Linked DNA regions of Granulosicoccus antarcticus IMCC3135. The protein of the gene in region 3 interacts with the protein of the main gene of each other region in a pairwise test. Links are inferred from orthologs where the notes say so. Each region holds a gene or a part of one and is shown on either strand. Other genes may lie near its edges.

What was found. Proteins that work in one complex are often made in the same cells at the same time.
Region 1: the proteins of rho (region 3) and nusG interact in binary tests that used the Escherichia coli proteins (3 or more experiments, as listed by UniProt). The link is inferred for Granulosicoccus antarcticus IMCC3135 from one-to-one orthologs.
Region 2: the proteins of rho (region 3) and hfq interact in binary tests that used the Escherichia coli proteins (3 or more experiments, as listed by UniProt). The link is inferred for Granulosicoccus antarcticus IMCC3135 from one-to-one orthologs.

The regions. Positions count from the first base shown.
Region 1 is NZ_CP018632.1:1,909,093-1,913,068, forward strand. What follows is about bases 250-2,980. They hold nusG (transcription termination/antitermination protein NusG), read left to right. Parts: upstream 250-1,213; coding sequence 1,214-1,747; downstream 1,748-2,980. Other genes in these bases: tuf (elongation factor Tu), read left to right, coding at 250-537; secE (preprotein translocase subunit SecE), read left to right, coding at 833-1,204; rplK (50S ribosomal protein L11), read left to right, coding at 1,864-2,295; rplA (50S ribosomal protein L1), read left to right, coding at 2,297-2,980. Outside these bases: more of tuf, read left to right, coding at 1-249; more of rplA, read left to right, coding at 2,981-2,989; rplJ (50S ribosomal protein L10), read left to right, coding at 3,313-3,837; rplL (50S ribosomal protein L7/L12), read left to right, coding at 3,917-3,976. UniProt on the Escherichia coli protein: Part of the processive rRNA transcription and antitermination complex (rrnTAC). The complex forms an RNA-chaperone ring around the RNA exit tunnel of RNA polymerase (RNAP).
Region 2 is NZ_CP018632.1:5,706,196-5,710,255, reverse strand. The notes cover bases 250-3,064. They hold hfq (RNA chaperone Hfq), read left to right. Parts: upstream 250-1,443; coding sequence 1,444-1,686; downstream 1,687-3,064. Other genes in these bases: hflX (ribosome rescue GTPase HflX), read left to right, coding at 1,743-3,064; IMCC3135_RS24800 (choice-of-anchor H family protein), read right to left, coding at 337-1,185. Also shown: IMCC3135_RS24805 (propionyl-CoA synthetase), read right to left, coding at 1-192; more of hflX, read left to right, coding at 3,065-3,104; FtsH protease activity modulator HflK, read left to right, coding at 3,144-4,060. UniProt on the Escherichia coli protein: RNA chaperone that binds small regulatory RNA (sRNAs) and mRNAs to facilitate mRNA translational regulation in response to envelope stress, environmental stress and changes in metabolite concentrations.
Region 3 is NZ_CP018632.1:1,577,474-1,581,537, forward strand. The notes cover bases 186-3,081. They hold rho (transcription termination factor Rho), read left to right. Parts: upstream 186-953; coding sequence 954-2,210; downstream 2,211-3,081. Other genes in these bases: trxA (thioredoxin TrxA), read left to right, coding at 205-531; purD (phosphoribosylamine--glycine ligase), read right to left, coding at 2,333-3,081. Also shown: more of purD, read right to left, coding at 3,082-3,604; IMCC3135_RS06815 (benzoate/H(+) symporter BenE family transporter), read left to right, coding at 3,750-4,064. UniProt on the Escherichia coli protein: Facilitates transcription termination by a mechanism that involves Rho binding to the nascent RNA, activation of Rho's RNA-dependent ATPase activity, and release of the mRNA from the DNA template.

The DNA of each region.
Region 1 (3,976 bases), 330 kb from region 3 along the record:
GACGTGTTCTCTATCTCGGGTCGTGGAACGGTTGCAACAGGTCGAATCGAGCGTGGCATCATCAAGGTTGGTGAGGAAATCGAGATTGTCGGTATCCGTGACACCACCAAGACGACAGTTACTGGTGTTGAGATGTTCCGCAAGTTGCTGGATCAGGGTGAAGCTGGCGACAACGTGGGTATCCTGCTGCGTGGTACCAAGCGTGAAGATATCGAGCGTGGACAAGTACTGTGCAAGCCGAAGACAATCAACCCTCACAAGAAGTTCGAGGCAGAAATCTACGTACTGGGCAAGGATGAAGGCGGCCGTCATACGCCATTCTTCAACAACTACCGCCCACAGTTCTACTTCCGTACAACGGATGTGACTGGTGCGGTTGAATTGCCAGAAGGTACTGAGATGGTAATGCCGGGTGACAACGTGAAAATCGTTGTTGAACTGATCAACCCGATTGCGATGGAAGACGGTCTGCGTTTTGCGATTCGTGAAGGTGGCCGTACCGTTGGTGCCGGCGTTGTTGCGAAGATAATCGAGTAATTTTACTGAAAGGCAGGTGGCACGCTAGCTTATTTGTCAAACAGTATGTATTATAGCTGGCTTCGTCCAGTGTAGAGTTGGATGGAGAGCCTGGGTCAGCATAGATCTGGGCTTTTCATGTTCTACCCAGAAAGTCGATGATTTTCTGAAGTAACCGGATTAGGCCAGTAGCTCAATTGGCAGAGCGGCGGTCTCCAAAACCGCAGGTTGGGGGTTCGATTCCCTCCTGGCCTGCCAATCCGGTTTGTGTTACACGATGATATTTCATCCAACCTGGATCGCCGCGAGCATATTCATGGTCTCAAAGGCCGAAGTACAGACAAATAGCGCAGACACAGTGAAGCTGGTCGCCGCCGGTGCACTCGTGCTACTGGGGCTTGTGGCTTTTTACTACTTTGCAGAACAGTCATTGCTTTTGCGAGTGGTTGGCTTGTTGCTCATTGGTGGCTTAGCTGCATTTATCGTCTATCAGGCGGATATTGGCAAGCGAATTGTTGCTTTTTTTCGTGATGCCAGAACTGAGGTTCGCAAGGTTGTATGGCCAAGCAGGGCCGAAACGACTCAAACAACGGTCACGGTATTCATTATCGTTGTGCTGGTCGGCATCTTTTTATGGCTGTTCGATATGCTGCTCGCGTTTCTATTTCGCGCAGTGACGGGAATTTAAGAGACAGTCATGGCAATGCGTTGGTTTGTAGTGCAAGCATTCTCCGGTTTTGAGGGGACGGTTAAACGTTCACTTGAAGAGCGCATCGAGCGTGCTGGATTGAGTGAGAAGTTCGGCGACATCTTGGTACCTACCGAAGAAGTTGTTGAAATACGTAACGGGCAGAAGCGTCGTTCAGAGCGCAAATTCTTCCCTGGTTACGTGCTGGTTCGAATGGAAATGGAAGACGAAACCTGGCACTTGGTGAAAGATGTTCCCAAGGTTCTGGGTTTTATCGGTGGTACAGCTGACAAGCCTGCTCCGATTGCCGACAAGGAAGCCGATGCCATTCTACAGCGCGTACAGGACGGTGTGGAAAAGCCACGTCCAAAGGTCTTGTTCGACGTGGGCGAAGTAGTGCGCGTTACGGACGGTCCTTTCAACGACTTCAATGGTGTTGTTGAAGAAGTGAATTTTGACAAGAATCGCCTGTTGGTCGCGGTTCAGATATTCGGGCGTAGTACTCCCGTAGAGCTTGAATTCAGTCAGGTAGAAAAAGCCTGATTTATTAACTGCAGGCCGATAGGTCTGCATTCGCGCATATTTGCGCTAACCATCGGGGAGTCGGGCAGAGCATCTAGCGGCTGTCAGGCGTTTGTACCCGATCAGGAGCAATCAGTATGGCCAAGAAAGTCACGGCTTATATCAAGCTGCAAGTACCTGCCGGGAAAGCAAACCCAAGTCCTCCAGTAGGACCTGCATTGGGTCAGCACGGCGTGAACATCATGGAATTCTGCAAGGCGTTCAACGCCTCTACGCAGAGCATGGAAGCCGGTCTTCCAATTCCTGTTGTTATTACTGTTTATAGTGATCGTAGTTTTACATACATCACAAAAACACCGCCAGCAGCTGTACTGTTGCTCAAGTCTGCCGGCCTGCCCAAGGGCAGTGGTCGTCCGAACACTGACAAAGTTGGCAAGGTTTCTCGTGCACAGCTCGAAGAAATTGCAACAACCAAAAAACCTGATCTGACTGCATCTGACATGGATGCTGCCGTTCGTACCATCGCTGGCACCGCGCGCAGCATGGGTCTGGAAGTGGAGGGCGTATAAGATGGCCAAATTGGGAAAGAGAGCAAAGGCAATCCGTGAAAAGGTTGACGCAGAAAAGCAATACAACGTTATTGATGCGTTCTCACTGCTGAAAGAACTATCCACTGTCAAGTTTGCAGAATCTGTAGACGTTGCAGTGAACCTGGGTGTTGATCCACGTAAATCTGACCAGGTTGTGCGTGGTTCCAGTGTGTTGCCAAATGGCACAGGAAAAACAGTACGCGTTGCTGTTTTTGCTCAAGGCGCTCAAGCTGAAGCTGCTCGTGAAGCCGGTGCAGATCTGGTTGGTTTTGAAGATCTTGCCGAGTCAATCAAAGGCGGCAGCATGGACTTCGACGTCGTCATTGCTGCACCAGATGCCATGCGCGTGGTTGGTGCTCTGGGTACAATTCTTGGTCCACGTGGTCTGATGCCTAACCCTAAAGTGGGTACGGTAACTCCGAACGTGGCTGAAGCTGTTACCAATGCTAAAGCAGGTCAGGTTCGTTATCGTGCAGACAAGGGCGGTATCGTCCACTGCACACTGGGTAAAGCTACCTTCGAACCTCAAGCTCTTGAGCAAAATCTGGGTATGTTGATTGCTGACCTGATCAAGGCGAAGCCTTCAGCAGCAAAAGGTATCTATGTTCGTAAAATCACCGTGTCCACTACCATGGGCCCTGGTCTGACAATCGATCATTCTAGCTACGTCTAGAAAGATAGACCAAGGCAGACTTCTGCGTAACTCGCAGGAGTCTGCAATTGTAATATTCGGCGATTTTGTCGCCAAGTTGTAGATAAGTAGTACGAAAGAACTTTGAGTGAGCAGACGTTGTGCCATGGCTAGCCATGACTCGGTCTGTCTCATCGAAGACCGCAGGTGTCATCGTGTTCCGGTGGCTTAATGGCCTGCGCAGATGGGGACGCGGGTAGCTCAGTATGACTACCTTGCAGAACCGAGTAGGCAAGTTGCGCGTTTTGCAACTTGCAAGGCATGGTTTTTCACTGGTTGAAAAGCCGTTTAACTAAAGGTGCTCTATGGCTCTGACTTATGCAGAGAAGCAAGCCGTCGTAGCTGAAGTCGCAGATGTTGCGAATTCGGCTTTGTCGGCAGTTGCTGCCGAGTACCGGGGACTTAGCGTCTCGCAACTGACTGCTTTACGTGCTTCTGCACGTGAAAGTGGTGTGTATGTGCGAGTCGTCAAGAATTCCCTGGCACGTTTGGCAGTCAAGGGGACTGAATTCGAGTGTATGAACGATCGCCTCAGCGGTCCGTTGATGCTGGCTTTCTCAAAAGAGGATCCAGGTTCAGCGGCACGTCTGTTTCGCGACTTTGCCAAAACTAATGACAAGCTTGTCATTACGGTTGGTGCAGTAGGCGGAGAAACGATCGAAGCTGGCGATATCAACAAACTGGCCAACCTCCCGACTCGGGACGAGGCTCTGTCACTGATGATGGCTGTCATGCAAGCGCCGGTTACCAAACTAGCGCGTACCTTGAAGGAAGTTCCGGGCAAGCTCGTTCGTACAGTGGAAGCTGTGCGGTTGTCCAAAGAAGCTTAATGCGAACCAGATCGTCTGGTTCACTCACTATGACTTACAGGTTATCCGCAAATACCGGTAACCGATCGGAGAAAGACTGATGGCAGTTTCTAAAGAAGACATGCTGGAAACCATTTCCAATATGTCAGTGATGGAGGTC
Region 2 (4,060 bases), 4.1 Mb from region 3 along the record:
TTCCACATGGACATCCAGAGCGTTGTAGCAGGCGTTGATTTCTCCATCCGCAAACCAGGTGTTAAGTGGCGATCTGCTACTGTCGATGCCCTGGCTTGGCGGGGTGCTCCAATGAACATCTTTTGCCCGTTCAAGCCAGTAAGCGGCCGGGTCGTCCAGAGAGCGTTGAAATTCCTCTTGATAAGTGGTCATCGAATTAGCGTCCTCAACTAACTGAAACAGGCTGCACTACACAGCGATGGAATCAGTATAAGTGCTAACAGGCACAACCTGAAAACGCTTCTTATGATAAAGATCAATCACAGTGGAATTGAAGTAGCTGAGCTCTTGATCCGATCAGTTGCGCATGCCTCGGCGCACGCCCAGAACCAGCGTCAGGCAAAGTATCGTAAGAAAACCAGCACTGCCGGCGTACTCGGTTGCATAGACGTCGTCATTTGCCGGTGGGTGTTGAGGTTCATAGGGTGCCGGGTCGTAAACGTAGTCCAGGTCTTCGGATTCGAGCGGTAGCCTGGATAGATTGCTGAAATCCGTCGCGCTGACACGATCCAGAACGCTCTGATCATAGGCGTCATGTAACTCGATAAACAGGTTGTAGAAACCTGCCGGGTAGTTTTGCAGTAAGTCGAAATCGATCTGGTATTCGTCAGACAGTGAGCTCTGATAGATCGAAAAATTGTCACTGGTGTGCAACCGTTCGCGTGTACCGGGTATGCGCTGCAGGTCAATGGTTACATAGACCTCCATGTAATTACTGACAGTATCGGCATCAATGGTCAGGCTGATGCTTGAATGGTAGCCGTCACGATCTTCATCGTTATAGAGCAATGTGCCAAGCTCGGTGATCCAGGCATCGTCATCAAACCAGAGGGCATTGCGGAGATCGGTTTTGGGGCTGGCTGCGTCTTGTAGAAGAAGGAGGGCCGGATCCTGTCGCTCGATGTCAGGTAGGGCAGAGGCGAGTGTGTCGGCGTGCAGTGTTGACTGCTCAGTGCTGATATAAATGCCTTCTGTTGGCGCTGGAATCAGTGATTGTGCGTGTGCCGGAGCCCATGGAAGCAGGGCTAGCAGGCCGATCAGTGTCAGTTTGAGAGAGGGTACGATGTGGTTTCTGCCGGCGGTTTGCGGTATCTGCCTGTGTGTGTTTGTCGGTTTTGAGCGGGTGAATTCAAGATGTGTGGGCATGAGCGTGTTGTCTCGCTTAGTCGAATCATGCGGCCAGATTACCGTTGAGCGACTGAACCGAGACTTAATGGGCCTGTCGGCAGCACCAGAATCGGTCATTTCTGTCGTACTAATTACGGGCGACTCATCACACAACGTTGACATGATGCAGTCTTACAAGCGACAATCAGGGTTCTGTTCCCAAACCGCTGGCGCCTGCAATTGTTTTGCTGTGTGGGCCGCTGCGCGATCAAAGCACATCCCGTAAGGATATAAGAAATGGCGAAAGGGCAGTCTCTTCAGGAACCGTTCCTGAATACCTTGCGTAAAGAACGCATTCCAGTATCGATCTATCTTGTTAATGGAATCAAGCTGCAAGGTCAAATTGAGTCGTTTGATCAGTTCGTCGTTCTACTCAAGAACACCGTCAATCAGATGGTATACAAACACGCTATCTCTACCGTGGTGCCAAGCCGACCGGTCAAGATACCCATGCCGGGCGAAGAAGACGGCGACGATTAGTATTTACCAGGCCACTCTGCACGTCAGTCAGGGCGGCTTAAGGAGTCAGCCCCGGATTGTTTGATCGCCCCGATAGTGGAGACAAAGCGCTCCTCGTACATATTGACATTGCGCAATGGCGTAATGCCGCTGCCCGATCAGGTCATGGACCTCGTGAAGCTATTTCTGACGTTGATGATGAGCGTTCAGAGTTTGTCGAGCTTGCGACATCTGCTGGCTTGACGGTCGTCGATCTCATCACAGGCAGTCGTTCCAAGCCCTCGGCCCGGCATTTTATCGGCAAGGGCAAGATAGAAGAGATCCAGTTGGCGCTGGCTGAGCACGAGGCTGATGTGGTCTTGTTCGGGCAGACGCTCTCGCCAAGCCAGGAAAGGAACCTGGAGCAAGAACTCAAGGTCCGGGTTCTTGATCGCAATAGTCTGATACTGGATATTTTTGCCCAGCGCGCCAGAACCTTTGAGGGCAAATTGCAGGTCGAACTCGCCCAGTTGGTACATTTGTCAACAAGACTGGTGCGTGGCTGGACCCACTTGGAGCGACAGAAGGGTGGAATTGGTTTGCGTGGTCCCGGGGAAACCCAGCTTGAGACGGATCGTCGCCTGTTGAACGAAAGAGTGCGAGTGCTCAAGAAGCGCCTGACGAAGGTTCGTCAGCAGCGCGAACAGGGGCGTAGCAAGCGCGGCAAGTCCGGAATTTCAACTGTGGCGCTGGTGGGTTATACGAATGCGGGGAAATCCACGCTATTCAACCGACTCACGCAGGAAACAGTTTATGCTGCAGATCAGATGTTCGCCACGCTGGACCCGACACTGCGGCGACTTGATCTTGCTGGTGGAGTCAGTGCAGTACTGGCGGATACTGTCGGTTTTATAAGGGATCTTCCGCACGAGTTGGTGGACGCATTTCGATCAACTTTGACAGAGACTCTTGAAGCTGATCTTTTACTGCATATTGTAGACGACAGTGATCCGGAAAGAGAGCAGCGTCGAGACGATGTCGACAAGGTCTTGTTGGGTATCGGAGCGGATAAGGTCCCGCAACTGATGGTGTTCAACAAGATTGATCTTTCTGGGCATTCTGTGCTCGTAGAGCAGGCTGAAAGCGGAATGGCGCAAGCAGTCTGGCTTTCTGCAGCCAGAGGCGAAGGGGTGCAGGAGCTGTTGGCTGCTATCAGCGATCGACTCTCCAATGCAAGGATGTCCGGCTGGCTGCTGGTTTCCCCTTCTCAGGGTAGACTCAGGGCACAGCTGTATGCCGCACTAGCGGTTTTGGAGGAAGTAACTCAAGAGGACGGTAGCGTTAACCTGCTGCTCGATATCGACAAAACGGAGTTTGCGCGCATAGCTCGTGAACACCATCTGACAGACGACATTATCGTGCCCGATAACCGGCCATCCGTGGCTGGTGTTCGAGGTTAATTCAATCGCCGGGTTACCGGCTTAGGAGCGAAGACCCTTATGGCTTGGAATGAGCCAGGCGGAAACGACAACGATCCTTGGGGCAACCGCAACAAGGATTCTGGCGGGCCGCCCGATCTGGATGAAGTATTCAAGAACCTCAAGAAATGGTTCGGATCCGTTGCCGGTAAAAAGGCGGGCGGTAACGGTCCTTCTCGCAGCGGTGGTGGTATTCCGAGCGGAAATATCGGTGGTAAGGGACTCGGGCTGATTGCCGGAATTCTTGGCATCGTATGGTTACTGTCGGGCATCTACGTCATCCAGCCAGCTCAGGCAGGTGTGGTGACTCAATTTGGTGCGTTTGTAAGAACCACGACTCCCGGACCACATTGGCGGCTTCCGTGGCCACTGCAAACGGTCGAGAAAGTTGAAGTTGAAGAGATTCGCAGTGCGAAGCTCACCAATCAGCTGATTCTTACGCAAGACGAAAACATCGTCGATATCGATCTGGCCGTTCAGTACAACATCAATAGTGCAGAGGACTACCTGTTCAATGTTCGCGGTCCAGACCGTACATTGGAAGAGGTCGTTGAAAGTGCCTTGCGTGAAGTTGTTGGATCCACCATTCTCGAGTCGGTGCTGACAACCGGGCGGGATGTTGTATGGAATACGACACTGGACAGTTTGCAGGAAGTGCTGGATTCCTATGAGGCCGGTATTTTCATTACTGCGGTCAACCTGGAGCGTGCACAGCCACCTGAAGAAGTTCAGGATGCGTTTTCTGATGCTATCAAGGCGCGAGAAGACAAAGAACGGTTTGTTAATGAAGCTCAGGCTTACAGCAATGAAGTGTTGCCACGAGCACGAGGTGATGCACAGCGCGCACTGGAGCAGTCAGAAGCCTACAAGGCTCGAGTCGAACAGGCTGCGATCGGTGAGTCCGAGCGATTCCTGTCTCTCTTGACTGAATACAGCAA
Region 3 (4,064 bases):
AAAATGGGAACCCATTGCGGGGCCGTTAGTCGGCGTTGCACAGACGCGCAATGGCACGACTGAACGTCCTCGAAAGACAAGGACACCTCGGTAAACGAAATATAATCTTTCATGGCCCGTCGTTTCACAAGCCAGCCAGTTTTTCCATACCAGATGCGTACTTACGTGTAGCTGGTTTCATAATTGTTATTGCAGAGGTGCATTATGAGCGAACATATTACTCCCATTACAGACGCGACCTTCGAAGAAGAGGTTCTGAACTCCGAAACGCCCGTGCTGGTTGACTATTGGGCCGAATGGTGCGGACCGTGTAAAGCGATTAGTCCGGTACTTGAAGACGTGGCACCTGGCTACGCCGGAAAAGTAAAAATCGTCAAGATGAATATAGACGAGAATCCCAACACTCCCCCCAAATACGGCATTCGCAGTATTCCTACGCTCATGCTTTTCAAGAATGGCGCTGTTGAAAGTACCAAAATTGGTGGTTTGAATAGAACACAACTTACTGAATTTCTTGACGAAAATTCGTAATTGATTTAACGGTCTAACAGCCGTTACTGACTGCCTCTACGCTAGAGGCAGTCTTGTATATTAATGCGTGTGGTAGGTTATGTAGCACGCTGCACTAGTTAATGTTCATCATTTGCAGGTTGAATTGGTACTCTTTTAGCGATGCTTAATGAGTCAATAGTGCGAATTATTGCAGTTTTTACGGAAGTTCCAGGTTCATTTTTCAATAAAATGACCGATGAATGTGTACCTTTACTGTGGATGTACTGGACTCAGTGTTTTGATTCGTGCTAGATTAATCGCACAACGTCCTGCAGCCCGCCTCCTCTTGGCGCGCGCCACGTAACCAATTTCCAGAACTACACCTCACTCCAGATCGATTCGCCACCTCCTGTGGCCATCCTACTATTCGGCCTTCTACGGCTAATCCGCGCATTACGTGTATGAATCTGACTGATTTAAAGAAAAAAAATCCCACCGAACTCATCGAGCTAGCTCAGTCGATAGGCGTGGAAAGTGTTGCCCGACAGCGCAAACAGGACATGATCTTTTCGATCCTGAAAGCGCAGTCGCGAAAGGGCGAAGACATTTTCGGCAGTGGTGTCCTCGAAATATTGCAAGATGGCTTTGGCTTTCTGCGATCGGCTGACAGCTCCTATCTGGCCGGGCCCGATGACATCTATGTCTCCCCGACCCAGGTTCGACGCTTTGCTTTGCGAACCGGTGATTCCATTGCTGGCAAGATACGACCGCCGAAGGAAGGGGAGCGCTACTTTGCTCTGCTGAATGTTGATGAAATCAACTTCGGCTCGCCCGAGCAAGCCAAGAACAAGGTCCTGTTCGAGAACCTGACGCCACTGCATCCCAGTGATCGTTTCACGATGGAGCGGGGCAACGGTAGTACCGAAGATATCACCGCGCGTATCATCGATTTCGCAGCGCCTATCGGTAAAGGCCAGCGTGGTTTGATCGTATCGCCTCCCAAGGCGGGTAAGACTCTGATGCTGCAGAACATCGCACAGAGCATCGCCGCTAATTCTCCTGATTCCTACCTGATCGTTCTGCTGATTGACGAGCGACCGGAAGAGGTCACGGAAATGCAGCGCATGGTTCAGGGTGAAGTGATTTCCAGTACCTTTGATGAACCTGCTGCCCGGCATGTCCAGGTTGCGGAAATGGTTATCGAGAAAGCCAAACGTCTGGTTGAGCACAAGAAGGATGTTGTCATTCTGCTTGACTCCATCACTCGGCTGGCACGTGCCTACAATACGGTTGTGCCTTCTTCAGGCAAGGTTCTGACCGGTGGTGTGGATGCTAATGCATTGCATCGTCCCAAGCGTTTCTTTGGTGCGGCCAGAAATATCGAAGAGGGTGGCAGTCTGACTATCATCGCCACCGCTCTTGTGGATACCGGCTCCAAGATGGACGAAGTCATCTACGAAGAGTTCAAGGGCACAGGCAACATGGAATTGCATCTTGACCGTCGCATCGCTGAAAAACGCGTCTTCCCGGCAATCAACATCAATCGTTCCGGCACACGTCGTGAAGAGCTGATGATGGGTGCGGAAGAACTGCAAAAGACCTGGATATTGCGAAAATTCATTCACTCCATGGATGAAATCGAAGCGGTGGAATTTCTGCTGGGCCGATTGCAACAGACCAAAACCAATGGTGAGTTCTTCGATTCAATGAAGCGCTAGTTGATCAAACTCGCTTGAAGACTGCGGGCCTTGTGAAGCAAGCCCGGAGTTGTTTGTTCCGGGAACTATCGAGGCTGACATCAGATTTTATTCTGATGCCAGCCTTTGCTCATTCTGCCAGGCTACAAAGCTCGGTGACCGATGTCGCGACGATACCGACAACCATCCCAGGAAATACTACTAGCTCCCGCTTCGGCCTGTGCCTTGGCTTTTGCCAGAGAGTCTGCGGCACTGGTAACGCACAGCACCCGGCCACCTGCGGTCACAAGCTGATCTGCTTCAAGTCGTGTGCCGGCTTGGAAAACCTTGCACTCACCATTCGACTCTGCTTCTTCAATGCCTGTGATGGGTTTGCCTTGACTGCTGCCCGCCGGGTATTCGCCAGCTGCCATCACGATGCCAATGGCGCTGCCCGCATGCCAATTGATCTGCGCATCCGGTAGAGTCCCGTCTACAGCATGATCCAGCAGGGCCAGCAGATCACTTTGCAGGCGCATCATCAAGGGCTGCGTCTCGGGGTCTCCAAGACGAACGTTGTACTCGACCACTCGAGCTTGATTCTTCTCATCGATCATCAGTCCGACATACAAAAAGCCGGTAAACGGCATACCTTCATCGACCAGTGCATCGATAGTGGGTTGAACGATGTCTCGCATGACATGTTGGTGCACGCTGTCGGTGACGACAGGGGCGGGTGAATAAGCTCCCATGCCGCCGGTGTTCGGACCCAGATCACCCTCATCACGTGCCTTGTGATCCTGGCTGCTGGCCAAAGCCATAGCATCTCGCCCTGAGACAACGGCGATGAAGCTGGCTTCCTCACCTGCCAGAAATCCTTCAATGACGACCTGTGCGCCTGCCTCGCCAAACTGGCCGGCCAGCATGGACTCGACGGCTGCGCAGGCTTCGGCTTCTGTTTGTGCGACAACCACACCCTTGCCGGCCGCCAGGCCATCGGCCTTGATGACGATGGGTGCACCTTGTTCGTGTATGTATTCCAGAGCGGGGGCCACTTCAGAAAAAGTTGCGTAGCTGGCTGTCGGGATGTTGTTGCGCGCCATGAAATCCTTGGCGAAGGATTTGCTGCCTTCGAGTTGCGCTGCTGATTTCTGCGGTCCGAAAATGCGCAAACCCTGTGCGGTGAAGGTATCTACGATGCCTGCGACCAGAGGTGCTTCGGGTCCGACAATGGTCAGATGCACCGATTCATTGCGGGCAAAGTCGAGGAGTGATTCGATATCGGTGGCCTCGATGGCAACCGGTGTCAGTTTGTCCTCATGCAGCATGCCAGGGTTTCCCGGGGCAATGCTGACTCGAGTGACGCCGGGAGTCTGTGCCAGTTTCCATGCCATGGCATGTTCACGCCCGCCACTTCCGATCAATAGAAGATGCATTGTCAGTTGTCAGTTTAAAAGCGTTATTCTAGTGTATTGCAACGCTCAGGGTACGCTGCAACCACTTCTGAGACTGGCTGACGGCAAGTTCTCAATAGATTTTTGCAATCGCTGTCGAATCTGTCGCAGCCAACCATCATCATTCATGAGCAAGCTCAACACGTCTGCAGGCTTCCGAGCTGCCGCTTCCAGTCGTATCCTGGATCTCTCTTGGCAAGCCTTCGGTACGGGCATGCTGGGAGCCATCGTCGGCTTTCTTGGCTCTTTTGCCGTGGTTCTGCAAGGGCTTCGTGCTGCCGGTGCCAATGAGGCACAAGCTATCTCCGGTCTTATTGTTCTGTCTTTGGGGATGGGCTTGTCGGGCATCATTCTGGCGTTGCGCTATCGCATGCCCATCGGTGTTGCCTGGTCGACTCCGGGGGCCGCACTGCTGATTGCATCGGGCGATACTCTGAACAGT